One region of the Allobosea sp. NBC_00550 genome, then DNA from elsewhere that is predicted to be linked to it. Evidence: predicted binding sites of a transcription regulator. Region 1 holds the regulator's gene; each other region holds the start of a gene.
The links. The regulator LexA, encoded in region 1, represses DNA repair genes until DNA is damaged. The targets are predictions, from matches to a motif close to TGTTCNNNNTGTGTTCNG.

Region 1 (4,993 bases):
GGCCGCGGATCGGCAAGCTGACAGGCTATGTCGAAACGGTGGAGGCAAGGGACAACGGTGCCCGCATCGTCGTGCTGGTGACCGATCTCGCGGGGGTGCCGGAGGGCGAGCGCCCGAAGCGGGTGCGCGTCAACATCCGCGCCGGCTCCGTCGCGCCCGGGGACCATATCGTCGCGACCGCCCGGCTGCTGCCTCCGCCGGGGCCGGCGCGGGCGGGCGGCTATGATTTCGGCCGCGATGCCTTCTTCAAGGGAATCGGAGCTGTCGGCAGCATATCCGGCAAGCTCGCTTTGGCGCCGCCGCCCTATCCGATGCCGACGCGTCTGGCGATCGATGTGGCGATCGACAAGGCCCGCAACGCCCTGACCCGGCGCATCGCCGAGGCCGGCGGCGGGCAGGGCGGCGCGGTGGCGGCCGCGCTCGTCACGGGCAAGCGCGGGCTGATCACCGAGGCGACCAACAACGACCTGCGCGCCGCCGGTATCTACCATATCGTCTCGATCTCGGGGCTCCACATGGTGCTCGCTGCCGGCACGATCTTCTGGCTGGTGCGAGCCCTGCTGGCGATCTCGCAGACGATCGCATTGCGTTGGCCGGTCAAGAAGCTCGCCGCCGTGGCCGCCATGCTCGGTGCAACCGCCTACTGCATCTTCTCGGGCAGCGACGTCGCGACCGAGCGTTCGCTGATCATGACGCTGGTGATGCTGGGTGCCATCCTGGTCGACCGCGCGGCGTTGAGCATGCGCAACCTCGCGCTCGCTGCGATGATCGTGCAGCTGCGCGAGCCCGAGGCCCTGCTCGGGCCGAGCTTCCAGATGTCCTTCGGCGCGGTCGCGGCACTGATCGCGTTCGCCGAACGTTGGGAGCGGCGGGACCGCGCCCGGCCTCCGCCAGTTCTGCCTTGGCCTGTCGGCCCGCTCTGGACCGCAGCGCTCGGCATCGTCGTCACCACCTTGCTCGCCACGGCGGCGACCGCACCCTTCGGCGCCTATCACTTCCAGACCTTCAATCCTTTGGGGCTGCTCGGCAATGCCATGGCGCTGCCCTTCGTCTCGCTCTTCGTCATGCCGGCGGCGGTCTTCGGCGTTTTGGCCTATCCCTTCGGGCTGGATTGGCCGGCCTGGGCGCTGATGGGGCTCGCCTCGGATGTCGTGCTGAAGGTGGCGCACTGGGTCGCGGCCATCGACCATTCAACGGTGATGATCGCGGCCTTCGGTCCCGCCGTGCTCGTCTGCTTCGTGCTGACATTGCTCTGGCTGACGCTCTGGACAACGGCCTGGCGCTGGCTGGCGGCCATCCCGCTCATGTTCGGCGTCGCCGTCGCCGGCAAGCCCGAGCGGCCGGAGATCCTGATCGAACGCGACGGCTCGGGTCTAGCGCTGCGCGGAGCCGATGGCCGGCTCGCCATCGCCGGAAGGCCCAGCCGCTTTGTCCTGCAACAATGGCTCTCGTCCGATGGTGACAGCCGCTCGCCGGATGATCCGACGCTGCGGGCCGGCATCGTTTGCGACAGCCTGGGCTGCATCGGCCGCACGGCCGATCAGCGCACCGTGTCTTACACGCGCGATCGGCTCGCAATCATCGAGGACTGCCTCCGCGCCGACCTCGTCGTCACCGCGATTTCCTGGAGCGGCGCCTGCAAGGCGAGGTTGATCAGCCGTGGCGCGCTGAGCCGCGACGGGGCGACCTCGCTCTATCGAACAGCGACAGGCTGGAGCAGCCATGTCTCGGAGCAGGGCGCCGCAGACCGTCCCTGGAGCCGCCGCCGCGAGCAGCCGCAGGCGACGCCACCCGCGCCGCGGGCCAACAATCAGCCGCCCACCAACCCGGCATCGGTGTCCGTCGACAGCGACGCCGACATCGAACGGCTTCAGTAGCGCCGCATCAGATTGACGAGACGGCCCTGGATCTTGACCCGATCCGGCCCGAGCACGCGGGTCTCGTAGGCCGGGTTCGCCGCTTCGAGCGCGATCGAGGAGCCGCGCTTGCGCAGCCGCTTGAGGGTGGCCTCCTCGTCGTCGATCAGCGCCACCACGATATCGCCGGTATTGGCCGTGTCCTGCCTGCGGATGACGACCGTGTCGCCGTCGAGAATGCCGGCCTCGACCATCGAATCGCCACGCACTTCGAGCGCGTAATGCTCGCCGGAGCCGAGCATGTCGGGCGGCAGCGAGACGGTGTGGCTGCGGCTCTGGATCGCCGAGATGGGCGTGCCGGCGGCGATGCGCCCCATGACCGGAATCGCGATGGAGGAACGGCTGTCCTCATCGGCTCCGGAACCCGGGCGTGGCTTGCCGAGGCTGGGCTGCGATCCGAGACCGCCCTGGACGATGGCCGGGCTGAAGCGGGGGCGCTGCTGCGGAGCGCCGAGACCATCGGGCATCTTGATGACTTCGAGCGCGCGCGCCCGGTTGGGCAGGCGGCGGATGAAGCCGCGCTCCTCCAACGCCATGATCAACCGGTGGATGCCGGATTTCGAGCGCAAATCGAGCGCGTCCTTCATCTCGTCGAAGGAGGGCGGCACCCCGCTCTCGCGCAAGCGTTCCTGGATGAAGCGCAGGAGTTCGTGTTGCTTGCGTGTCAGCATGGTTGCCGCCAGCCCTTCAAAGCGCAGATTCGAAACAAAGCACGAACACCATACGCGTTCTGCTTGTGTTCCGCAAGCGGCCTACCGCAGCGGTAGGATCCGGCAGGGATCGCCCGTTTTGGCCGCGTCGGCGAAGGCGGGGCGGATCGTCAGCGCCTGGGCTCGCGCCAGCGTGCCGAGCATCGAGGAATCCTGCCGGCCGAAAGGCGTCGCCACCCATCCCTCCGGGGTCAACGCCAGCTCGGAACGCAGATAATCCTCGCGCTCGTCATTCCCCGGCATGTCGCGTCCCAGGACGGCCGGGATGCTCCGGTCCCGATCCGCATCGGCCATGCCGAGCAAAGCCTCGATCAGCGGCAGCACGAAAAGGTGGCCGCAGACGATCGAGGAGACCGGATTGCCGGGCAGGCCGACCACGACCATGCGGCCGAGCCGGCCGGTCATCATCGGCTTGCCGGGCCGCATCGCGATCTTCCAGAAGCCGAGCTCCATGCCCGCCCGCGTCAGAGCCTCCTGCACGAGGTCATGGGCGCCGACGGAGGCGCCGCCGAGCGTGATCAGCACATCGGCATCGGCCGCGCTCGCCTGTCCAATCTTGGCGGCGAGATCGGCATGATCGTCGCGGGCGATACCGAGATCGAGGGGAGCGCCGCCGGCCTTCTCGACCAGCGCGGCCAGTGAAAACGAGTTCGAGGCGACGATCTGGTCGCGCCCGACGGGCTCGCCGGGAGCGACCAATTCGTCGCCGGTGGCGAGGATCGCGACGCGGGGCTTGCGCCGGACCGGCAGCGCCGGATGCCCCATCGCCGCCGCGAGCCCGAGCGCGGCGCTGTCGAGCACGCGCCCGGTTGCAAGCAGGACATCGCCCTCATGGAAATCGAGCCCGGCGGCGCGCAGGAACTTGCCCTTGGTCGGCGGCACGCGCACCCGGATCGCGGGGCTGTCGACGCCGTCGGCATCTTCCTGGATCAGGATGGTGTCGGCGCCGGCCGGCATCGGTGCGCCAGTGAATATCCGCACCGCCTGGCCCGGCCCGACGCCGCCCTCGAAAGCCCGGCCGGCGGCGGATTCGCCGATCACGGCGAGGCTGACGCCTTCCGCCATGTCGTCGCCGCGTACGGCGTAGCCGTCCATCGCCGAGTTGGCGAAGGGGGGCTGGGTGCGCAGCGCCCTCACGTCGCCGCCGAGCACGCGCCAGGCGCATTGGGCGAGCGGCAGGGTCTCGGTTCCGGTCGGCCCCGGAATGCTGTCGAGCAACGCCTTGCGCGCGACGGGGACCGGGGTGAGCGCCATCAGAGCATAATGCCGAAAAGTGGGAACCGGTTTTCGGGCGACATCATGCTCACTCCTCTAACCAGCCTTCGCGTCGTAGTCGCCGGACTGGCCGCCGGATTTGTGCACGAGCCGGATATTCTCGATCCGCATCGCCCGGTCGACCGCCTTGACCATGTCGTAGACGGTGAGGCAGGCGACCGAGACGGCGGTCAGCGCCTCCATCTCGACGCCGGTCTGGCCGGTCATCTTGACCTCGGCGCGCACGCGCACACCCGGAAGCGCCTCGTCGAGATCGAGATCGACCGCGATCTTGCTCAGCAGCAGCGGATGGCAGAGCGGGATCAGATCATGCGTGCGCTTGGCCGCCATGATGCCGGCGAGCCGCGCCGTGCCGAGCACGTCGCCCTTCTTGGCGTTGCCATCGCGCACGATCGCCACCGTCTCCGGTGCCATCACGATGCTGCCCTCGGCTATTGCCGTGCGGGCCGTCTCGGCCTTGCCGCCGACATCGACCATATGCGCCTGGCCCTGGGCGTCGAGATGGCTGAGCCGGCTCACGCCGCGTTCTCTTGCGCCTGCCCGGTCAGCAGCGCCCGCGTTGCCGCCGTGACGTCGGCCTGCCGCATCAGGCTTTCGCCGACGAGGAAGCTGCTGACGCCGATCGTGTTGAGCCGGGCGACGTCGGCATGGGTGAAGATGCCACTCTCGCTGATGACGATACGGTCGGCGGGCACGCGCGGCGCCAGCCGCTCGGTCACGGCGAGATCGACGTTGAAGCTGCGCAGGTCGCGGTTGTTGATGCCGAGCAGCCGGCTTTCGAGCTTCAGTGCACGATCGAGTTCGGCGTCGTCATGGACTTCGACGAGCACGTCCATGCTCAGCTCACGCGCGGTCTCGTTCAAGGCCCTGGCGGTGGCGTCGTCGACGCCGGCCATGATGATCAGGATGCAGTCGGCACCCCAGGCCCGCGCCTCATAGACCTGATAGGTGTCGTAGAGGAAATCCTTGCGCAGTGCCGGCAGGCCAGAGGCCTCGCGCGCCTGCGTCAGGAATTCCGGCCGGCCATGGAAGGAGGGTGCGTCGGTCAGCACGGAGAGGCAGGCCGCGCCGCCGGCCGCATAAGCGCGGGCG
Region 2 (4,993 bases), on a different replicon from region 1:
CAATGACGCGGCCGCAATGTTAAAAATTTCCGGACGGTCACCATATTTTATTGCATGTTGCGATCGTAAATATTTCGCATCGAATTTTGAACGGCCAACCCGGCATTAGACGGCGAAAATTTCAGCCTTGAGTTAGGTCGGCCGCTGAACACTCAATCACGCAGATAACTCGATACTCCGGTAGAAAGAGGCTCGCAAAGACTACGCTGAGGGCGAATTCATCCGCTGTCTGGAGAGACGCCGAACGTGGGCGCGCACGCGAGCCGTGCGCGAGGGCAACAGGCAGAGAGCGCCGCTCGATCCGGCCGTGCACCGCTGGGTACGAGAAAATTGATTCCATTGAGCAGTATGAAGCGGCCACGCAGCGCGTTCATGAACACTCCGGCCGCAATGAGCGCAGCCCTAAAGAGGCTGAGCTGCAAGCGCTCGTTGAGGCCATCCGAGTGGGACAAGACCCACGATGACGCGACCTCGTGGGTCTAGCAGCCGCTATGACAGGCCGGATTACAGGGCCCGAATTGAGAGAAGCACTCCGCTCGCTCGGACTAACGTCCTTGGAATTGAGTCGGCTGATCGGCGCCCCTGAAAGAAGGGTACTTCGATGGCTTCATGACGAAGAGGCGACCCCACGATGGCTCCGCAGCTATTGTGCAGCCATGACAGTTCCAGAGGCAAAGGCCCTTGCATTGGCCTCCCGCGCTGGACCGTGGGCTGACGCGGCAGACCGGAAGGGATGACAAGCCTGAGTTCACTCACTGTTCCAGGAAATCGATAGCTGTCATGTTTGGAACTTGTGCGATCTACCGATGTTATCGGGATAGCCCTCGAAGAAAGACCGCAGCATGCCCGCCGAAAACCCCGCAGTCGCAAGCTTGAAGATCGAACAACGTGCGCAACGTCAGGCTGCTCGTAATAAGGGCCGTGACGCCGAACTTCACGATGCGTTGGAGGGTACATTCCCGGCGAGCGACCCGCTTTCGATGCAAACTTCAGTCACGCCCGGTGCCGCGGAAAACGAATTCGATAACGAGTTGTTCGATATCGCGGGCGAGCGCGTGAGTGAACTTCAGCAGCTGCTCCTCGATGAAATTCGGGCCCGGCCCCTACGGACGCTGGGCTGGGCCGCGGCGGCAGGCGTCGTTCTGGGCTTCTGGGCCGCCAGATAGCTTGTTGGCGCCCTGTGCGCATACCTCGCCGCTCAAGCGACCGGGGCGGTTAAGCTCGCTGCGCTCCGTTGCGGACCACTAGCGTGGCGGTACTCGTCACCATTTTTGCTGGGCGAGAGAGACAGGCTGACTGCAACGTTGTCCCCTTTTTGTGGCCCATCAGCCGCAACCTGGTTCGACATGGCGTAACCGCGTAGACGCGACATCGCGACCTCCCGAAGGAGATCATCGACGGACGCTACCGTATGTTCGGTCAGCGGCGCGGGGGGACACTAAGAGGCACGCGAATTTAAGCACCGCTTTTCAGCGTGAGGGGTCTTGCCCATGGCGGCCGCATGGGCCGGCAAACTGAGCTCCAGGTGGCCGGATCATTGCCCCCGGCGAACACGATTAGATCGGCCGTTTTCCCAGCGTCGCTCTTGATGCGCTTGAGTACGCCGCCATCCTCGACGGTGAGGCAGTCGTACTCTACGAGCATGGCGCATCGAATTTTGACGCTGGATTGCGCGGTGGGCCTGGAAGGCGTCATCGCTAAGTCGCGGGACACTCCTTATCGAGAGGGGCGTTGCAGGGCTCACGATCAGTTGCGTGCGATCGGAAAAAATCGTCATCGTGGGTTTAAATGACCGAACAACTGCGCGACGCTCGTGTTTATCTACGATCTTTTTTGAGATAGAACCGCAGTTCTTGTTTCGTTCGGGAGCAGCGCATGGCACGCCGTTCAGGCAGCGCCGATCTTCCGCTTCATCATGGCCGCGTACCGGGATGGCTCGGGCAACGCATGTCGAGATTGGGGGCGGTCATCTGCGAGGCGATCATTCACCATTACGGTCGCGAGGAATTGCTGCGGCGGCTCGCGCACCCCTTCTGGTTTCAGTCCTTTGGCGCTGTGATGGGGATGGATTGGCATTCGTCGGGGATCACTACGAGCGTCATAGGTGCGCTGAAGCGTGGACTCGCCCCGCTATCCGGCGAGCTGGGACTACATGTCTGCGGCGGCAGGGGCCGCCATTCGAGGCAGACGCCGTTCGAGCTACAGCAGATCGGTGCCAGAACCGGGTTCGATGGAGACGCGCTCGCTAAAGCCAGTCGTCTTGTCGCCAAAGTGGACAGCGCAGCGGTTCAGGACGGTTTCGATCTTTATCTACACGGCTTCTTCGTCACGGATGACGGCCAATGGGTAGTTGTTCAGCAAGGGATGAACGGTGATGGCGGCATCGCTCGCCGCTACCACTGGCAGTCGGAGGGTCTGGGAAGCTTTGTCGAGGCGCCGCACGCCGCCATCGATGGCGAGAGCCAGGGCAGGATCATCAATCTCACCGATGCCCGAGCTGCCCCCTCCCGTGATGGCCAGGTCGCTATTCTTCGTGACGTCGGACCGGACGCCATTGTTCGCGAGTACACTGCCTTGGAGCGAGGCCGTGCAGTGCCCGCGCTGTCGCCCGCGCAGCTCGCCTTGCCTCATCTGGTGATGCCCGCCCACCACGCCGTCAGGCCGAAGGATGTCCTTGCCCGAAGGCTTCATGGTGCCCTCGCAGCTGCAGCCGATCGCGCGCCTCATGACTTCTCGGAATTGCTGCTTGTCCCCGGTGTTGGAGCGCGCACGGTACGCTCTTTGGCGATGGTTGCCGAAGTCGTCCACGGAGCGCCGTACCGGTTCAGTGACCCCGCCCGGTTTTCGCTTGCTCACGGTGGCAAGGACCGTCAGCCTTTTGCCGTTCCGACCAAGATCTATGATCAGACGATTTCGGTTCTCAAATCGGCCGTTGAACGCGCAAAGCTAGGCCAGGACGATCGGCTGGCCGCCATCGCGCGCCTCGACCGGGAAAGCCGCCGATTGGAGGGCCTCGTGGAAGGCCCCTCGCTGGAAGAATATGTCCGCGAAGAGTGGCGGCGTTCGGCGGAATATGGCGGCCGAAGCGTTTTCGGCTGGGAGCGCGACGAGCTCGCCGACAGCAACGAACCGAGCAAACAAGCGACTCGCGCTAACTGACTGGCCGTCTCGGCCGCTCATTTCCCTAACCCGTCGGGAACGGCCGGCTCAAATGCGGCGAGCCCGCCAGACCGAAGCGCCAGGGGCGATCGGCGGCCCGAGAGATGCCGATCCGCACGCCGGCGATAATCTCGGGTTCGCCTGAGCGATCCATCACCGAAAACGGCGGCGCGCTTAAACTAAGGCAATCGTGAGCGGCGGTTATGCCAAGGGCCTGGGCCAAGCGCCCGGGCCCCGAACATAGAGGTCGAGTCGAACCCCGGCGCGCTCGCATCTGGTCCAGCCCATATTTCGGGTCGAGGGCCCGGATCAATACGGCCCCGTGATCGGTCGCAACAATGTTCAAGCACCAGTGCAGCCCGTAGGAGCGATAAACATAAGCGCGCCAAGCAGGCCCGAACATCGCGACGTTTGCCATGCTGGGACCGCGAAAACTGTGAGACGCCGGATCGTCAGCCAGATAGGCTTCGGTCTCGACGATCGTTCCGCCCACTCCATCGACGGTCAGATCCATGCCGATGAGGCGCGGAGCGAGCTGCAACGCGTCCATTTCGTTCAATTTATCGATCATATCGGGCTTTTCGTCAGAGGTTTGGCGAACGAAGACCCTGTTCCACGCGAAATACTTCCTGACTCATGCGTCGGCCGCCTCCCGATCAGCGGCATCGACGAGCAGCTTAAGCCCGTTACGGACGGCCATCGTGAGCTCTGGATCATCGTTGTTGTGGCTGCGAACGACCAAGCGTTCTATCTCGCTATCCAGTTCGTGGCGTAAGGTTGACCGACGGCCCCCTGACCCGTCCTCATTGGCTTGACGAATTGCGACGCTCAGCAAGCGCCTCAGGCCCGCATTCAACGCCTTGGCAATGACGACGTCAGGATCATTCGACACTTTGGGCCTCCAACGCCAAATGCTGGAACTATCGTATGTGGTGAGTAGTTCCTCGCTCGGTTTTCGGGTGTTCCTTTTGAGGGCAGTGGCATGGCTCCGCGCGCAATTTGGAAAGGCGTCCTCAAGGTCAGCGAGGTGACATGTCCTGTTGCTCTGTACACCGCGGCGTCCACGGCCGAGCGCATCTCGTTTCACACTCTCAATCGCAAAACCGGACACCGGGTGCACAGACAGTTCGTGGACGAAGTGACGGGAAAGCCGGTCGAGAAAGAAGATCAAGTCAAGGGTTATGACCGTGGCGCCGGGGACTATATCGTGCTTGAGCCGGATGAGATCGCCGATGCTATCCCCGAAAGCGACAAGACCCTCGACGTCGCTACATTTTTACCGTGTGACGAGATCGACGACGTCTTTTTCGACAGGCCCTATTATGTTGCGCCTAGTACGCCCGTCGCGTCCGAAGCCTTCAAGCTCATTCGCGACTCCATGGCTGCTCAGAAGAGTGCCGCCTTGGCGCGAACAGTGATCTTCCGCCGCATGAGGTCGATTCTGATCAGGCCGCACGGCGAAGGCCTCATCGCCACGACACTGAATTTCGACTATGAAGTGCGGTCGGCCGAAGAGGCATTCAGCGACATTCCCAAGATTAAGATCGAGGGCGAGATGCTCGAACTTGCTGAGCACATCATTAAGACGAAGGCCGGTGAATTCGATCCGAAGAACTTCGATGATCGTTACGAGGCTGCGCTCGCCGAGTTAGTCAAAGCCAAGATCGAAGGGCGGAAGATCAGGCCTCCAAAGCGCCAAGAACCCTCAAAGGTGGTCAACTTGCTGGATGCCTTGCGCCAGAGCGCCAAAACAAACGATAAGCCGGCGGCAAAATCGAAAGCCGCAAGCAAGGCCAAAGGCCAGCCCCAGCGCAAGGCTGGCTGATTATGTCTT
Region 3 (4,993 bases), 1.9 Mb from region 1:
CCGGCTGATGCCGCCTCCCAGCGTCGTCGGCCGCACGCTCTGGAACCTCGCTGCATCGGGCGAGCTCCTGACCCATGCCGGCGCGACGCTCTGGCGGGTCGGGGCCGGCTTCGGCCTGGGGGCTCTCGCCGGGACGGTTCTCGGCGCGGTCACCGGCGCCCTGCCTGTCGCCCGCAGCCTGCTCGATCCGACCTTGCAGGCGCTGCGGGCGATCCCCTCGATCGCCTGGGTGCCGCTCTTCATCCTCTGGCTCGGCATCTTCGAGGCCTCCAAGGTCGCGCTGATCGCAGTCGGCGTCTTCTTCCCGGTCTATCTCGGCGTCGCCGCCGCGATCCAGGGCATCGATCGCAAGATCGTCGAGGTCGGCCGGGTCTTCCGGCTCTCGCGCCTTGCCATGGTCAGGCGCGTGCTGCTGCCGGCGATCCTTCCGAGCTGGATCACGGCGCTGCGCTCCGGGCTCGGCCTCGGCTTCATGTTCGTCGTCGCGGCCGAGATCATGGGGGCGAGCGAGGGGCTGGGATATCTGCTCGTGGACGGCCAGCAGCTCGGCCGCCCCGACACCATCATCGCAGCCATCATCAGTTTCGCCGTGCTCGGCAAGCTGGCGGACGGGCTGCTCGTCGCCATCACGCGGCCCTTCCTCGTTTGGCAGGATACGGCGCGCGACAAGCTCTGAAGGCTTTCACCCGTGCTGAGCTTCGACCAGCTTTCAAAAACCTATGCCGACGGCACCCGCGCCTTGTCGGCGATCACGCTCGATGTCGGGCGCGGCGAGATTCTCGCTTTGCTCGGCGGCTCCGGCTGCGGCAAGACGACCCTGCTCCGGCTCGTCGCCGGGCTCGACCGCCCCAGCGCCGGCGAAATCCGGCTCGACGGCGAGGTCATCGCCGAGCCGCGCGCCGATGTCGGCGTCATCTTCCAGGAGCCGCGGCTCTTCCCCTGGCTCAGCGTCTCCGAGAATGTCGGCTTCGGCCTGTCGCATCTTTCCGCCTTCGAGCGGGAGGGGCTGGTGACCAATGCGCTGGTCCGCGTCGGCCTCGCCGGCTACGAGAAGCGCTGGCCGCGCGAACTCTCCGGCGGCCAGCAGCAGCGCGTCGCCATCGCGCGCGCCCTCGTCACCCGGCCGAAGCTCCTGCTGATGGACGAGCCCTTCTCGGCGCTCGACGCCACGACGCGGGCGAGCCTGCACGGCCATCTGCTGGCGCTCTGGCAGGAAAGCCGGCCGACCGTCGTCATGGTCACCCATGATGTCGAGGAAGCTGTGACGCTCGCCGACCGCATCGTGGTCATGCAGCCCAAGCCCGGCCGCATCTTCGACGAACTCGACAACCCGCTCGCCCGCCCGCGCGACCGGCTCTCGCCAGCGTTCGAGGCGGCTAAGCGCGAGGCGCTGCGCACGCTCGACCGCTCGCTGCGTAACGAGGTCCCGCATCAGGAAAGGACGGCGGAGACGGCCGGCATGTGGTGGTAGCCTGTCCGGATCGCATCAGCCGGACTGGCACCCAGGTCGTCTTGAGCCTATCAGCGCCTTAACGCGATCTTCCGCTCGAACAAGAGGTTCAGCCCCATGGACGTCACCGCACTGCGTGCCCTGCAGGCTCCGCTCAAGGACGAGTACCGGACCAATCCCGAGGCCGCCATCATCACGCTGAAGGCGCATGGCGAGCTCGACGACCAGCACATCGCCTGCAAGGTCGAAACCGGCCGTGCCATCGCGCTCGCCGGCCTTCATCCTGCGACGGGCGGCTCGGGCGCCGAGCTCTGCTCCGGCGACATGCTGCTGGAGGCGCTGGTCGCCTGCGCCGGCGTGACGCTGAAGGCGGTCGCGACCGCCCTCGAGATCGAGCTGAAGAAGGGCGTCGTCCACGCCGAGGGCGATCTCGACTTCCGCGGCACGCTCGGCGTCGCCAAGGATGCGGCTGTCGGCTTCAAGGCGATCCGGCTCTCCTTCGATGTCGAGACCGATGCGCCGCAGGAGAAGCTCGACACGCTGCTGAAGCTCACCGAGCGCTATTGCGTCGTCTTCCAGACCCTGAACGTGAAGCCGGAGCTTTCCGCAGTGCTCAGCCGCGGGTGATCACTCCGCCGCGGCCTTCAGCTCCAGCCCCTTGGCGAAGGGCAGCTTCGGTTCGCTCTTCTCGTCGTCGAAGTCGAGCGCGCCGATCCTCTCGGCGCGGGTCGTGACCTTGCCGGCCGAGGTCTTGATCTGGCCGACATCCTCCTGCGCCTGGCGGAAATGCGTGTCGAGCTTGTCGACGCGCTCGCCCAGCCGTCGCACATCGTCGAGCAGCTTGCCGACCTCGGTCTGGATGACCTGCGCCTCCTCGCGCATGCGCGCATCGCGCACCAGCGACTGCATGAGCTGGATCGCCAGCGCCAGCAGCGAGGGCGAGACGATCATGATCCGCGCCCGGTGCGCCCGCTGCACGACATCGTCGAAATACTCGTGCAGATCGGCATAGATCGACTCGGACGGCACGAAGAGCAGCGCGACATCCTGCGTCTCGCCGGGCAGGAAATAGCGTTCGGCGATGTCCTTCACATGCACGCCGACATCGCTTCGCACGCGCTGGCCGGCGGCCTTCTTCGCATCCTCGCCGCGCGCCTCGCGCAATTGCGTGAAGCTCTCCAGCGGGAATTTCGCGTCAATGACCAGCCCACGCCCGTCTCCGGGCAACGTCACCAAGCAGTCCGGCCGCTTGCCGTTCGAGAGCTGCGGCTGGAAGGCGAAGAAGGCGGCGGGCAGTCCGTCGCGGATGATCGCCTCCATCCGCCCCTGGCCATAAGCGCCGCGCGCCTGCTTGTTGGAGAGTACGTCCTTCAGCGTCACGACCTCGGAGGTGAGGTCGGTCAGGTTCTTCTGGGCGCTGTCGATCACCGCCAGCCGTTCCTGCAGCTTGCCGAGGCTCTCGGTGGTCTGTCGGACATTCTGCTCGAGGCCCTGGCCGACCTTGTGGCTCAGCCCGTCCATACGATCGGCGACGAGCCGCGCGAGATCGCCCTGCCGGGTCGAGAGGATCTCGGCCATGGACTGCATGCGGCCGGCGAGCTCGGCCTGCTGGCGGTTCATCTCGGCGACCTTGTCGTCCATCTCGCGGGCCCGTTCCGCCGCCATGGCGGCTTCGATCGCGCGGCTTTGGCCGCCACGCCAGGCGGACAGCACCACCATCAGCAGAAGCATGAGGCTCAGGCCGGCGAAGCCGAGCGCCGCTTCGGCCCAGGTCACCGGGCGTTCGAGCAGGGTGAAGGCGATCTCATTCATGACGCGAGCCTAGCCGATTCGAGGCGGTATTGCGAACGAAAGCGGAACAGTTTGACCGCTTGCCCACAAATGCTTATGTCCCGCCTTGTTCAGCCTTTTTCCTGCGGAATCCCATGGCCATTCGCCCGCTCGTCATCCTGCCCGACGCCCAGCTCCGTCTCGTCTCGAAGCCGGTCGCAGCCGTCACGCCCGATATCCGGGCGCTGGTCGAGGATATGTTCGAGACCATGTACGACGCGCCTGGCATCGGGCTTGCGGCGATCCAGATCGGCGAGCCGCTGCGCATCGTGACGATCGACCTGGCGAAGCGCGAGCCGAAGGAAGGCGAGGAGCCGGAGCCGAAGAAGCCGCAGGTCTTCATCAATCCGGAGGTCACCTGGTCCTCGGACGAGTTCAATGCCTATGAGGAAGGGTGCCTCTCGATCCCCGAATATTACGAGGAGGTCGAGCGCCCGGCGCAGGTGAAGGTCCGCTTCATGGATCTCGACGGCAAGGTGCAGGAGATCAAGGCCGACGGGCTGCTCGCCACCTGCCTGCAGCACGAGATCGACCATCTCAACGGCGTGCTGTTCATCGACCATCTCTCGCGGCTGAAGCGCGAGCGCGTGACCAAGAAATTCGCCAAGGCCGCCAAGCGCGAGCGGGCGGCGTAACGAGCAGTCGTCACCCGAGCCCTCATCCTAAGGAGCCGCGGCACGCGGCGTCTCAAAGGATGCTTCGGGAGGCGGCTGGATCATCCTTCGAGACGCGCCTCGCGGCGCTCCTCAGGATGAGGGCTGTTCTATTCTTTCCGGCGCTGCGCCGGGGCTGAGGTAAATCGAGCGTATGAGTTTGCGCGTCATTTTCATGGGCACGCCGGATTTCGCCGTGCCGGTCCTGACCGAGATCGTCGGCCAGGGGCACGATGTCGTCTCCTGCTACACCCGCGCTCCGGCGCAGGCGGGCAGGGGCCTCGAACTCAAGCCTTCCCCGGTCCATAGGGCGGCCGAACGCTTCGGCATCCCGGTCTTCACGCCTGCGACGCTGAAGACGCCGGAACAGGCCGAGATCATCGCCTCGCATCAGGCCGATGTCGCCGTCGTCGTCGCCTACGGCATGATCCTGCCCCAGGCGATCCTGAACCTGCCCGAGCTCGGCTGCCTCAACCTGCATGCATCGCTGCTGCCGCGCTGGCGCGGCGCGGCGCCGCTGCAGCGCGCGATCATGGCCGGCGATGCCGAAACCGGCGTCTGCGTGATGAAGATGGAGGCGGGGCTTGATACCGGCCCGGTCGGCATGGTCGAGACGCTGACGATCGGGCCGGATCTCACCGCCGGTGAACTGCACGACCAGCTCAGCATTCTCGGTGCCGACCTGATGGTGCGGGCGCTCGCCGCGCTCGGGCGCGGCGGCCTGCAGTTCACGCCCCAGCCGGAGGAGGGCGTCACCTACGCCGCCAAGATCACCAATGCAGAGGCCAAGCTGAGCTGGGCGCAGCCGGCGCAGCAGGTGCACGACCGCGTTCGCGGGCTCTCGCCGTTCCCTGGCGCCTTCGCCGAGATCGATCTCGGCAAGGGGCCGGAGCGGCTGAGGATCCTGCGGACGGCGCGCGCCGGCGGAGCGGCCCAGCCCGGCACGCTGCTCGACGACGAGGGCACGGTCGCCTGCGCCGTCGGCGCGGTGAAGCTGCTGCAGGTCCAGCGCGCGGGCAAGGCGCCGATGAGCGGGGCCGAGTTCCTGCGCGGCGCCCGG

Region 2: NWE53_RS29810 (DUF763 domain-containing protein) is a predicted target of LexA. The motif match lies at 1,849-1,866, and genes of this name have one in related genera.
Region 3: NWE53_RS24690 (DNA recombination protein RmuC) is a predicted target of LexA. The motif match lies at 3,294-3,311, and genes of this name have one in related genera.

What each region holds. Positions count from the first base shown of each region.
Region 1 covers NZ_CP102772.1:1,382,783-1,387,775, reverse strand. Annotated here, with positions in the region: gene NWE53_RS06505 (ComEC/Rec2 family competence protein) at 1-1,877, shown strand, start outside; gene lexA (transcriptional repressor LexA) at 1,871-2,587, opposite strand; gene NWE53_RS06495 (molybdopterin molybdotransferase MoeA) at 2,669-3,880, opposite strand; gene moaC (cyclic pyranopterin monophosphate synthase MoaC) at 3,938-4,420, opposite strand; gene trpC (indole-3-glycerol phosphate synthase TrpC) at 4,417-4,993, opposite strand, start outside.
Region 2 covers NZ_CP102773.1:574,302-579,294, reverse strand. Annotated here, with positions in the region: gene NWE53_RS30160 (DUF6894 family protein) at 1-109, shown strand, start outside; gene NWE53_RS29815 (hypothetical protein) at 843-1,166, shown strand; gene NWE53_RS29810 (DUF763 domain-containing protein) at 1,876-3,159, shown strand; gene NWE53_RS29805 (DNA-3-methyladenine glycosylase) at 3,185-3,730, opposite strand; gene NWE53_RS29800 (hypothetical protein) at 3,794-4,051, opposite strand; gene ku (non-homologous end joining protein Ku) at 4,142-4,984, shown strand; gene ku (non-homologous end joining protein Ku) at 4,985-4,993, opposite strand, start outside.
Region 3 covers NZ_CP102772.1:5,195,450-5,200,442, forward strand. Annotated here, with positions in the region: gene NWE53_RS24675 (ABC transporter permease) at 1-676, shown strand, start outside; gene NWE53_RS24680 (ABC transporter ATP-binding protein) at 689-1,471, shown strand; gene NWE53_RS24685 (OsmC family protein) at 1,568-2,077, shown strand; gene NWE53_RS24690 (DNA recombination protein RmuC) at 2,078-3,262, opposite strand; gene def (peptide deformylase) at 3,376-3,915, shown strand; gene fmt (methionyl-tRNA formyltransferase) at 4,088-4,993, shown strand, end outside.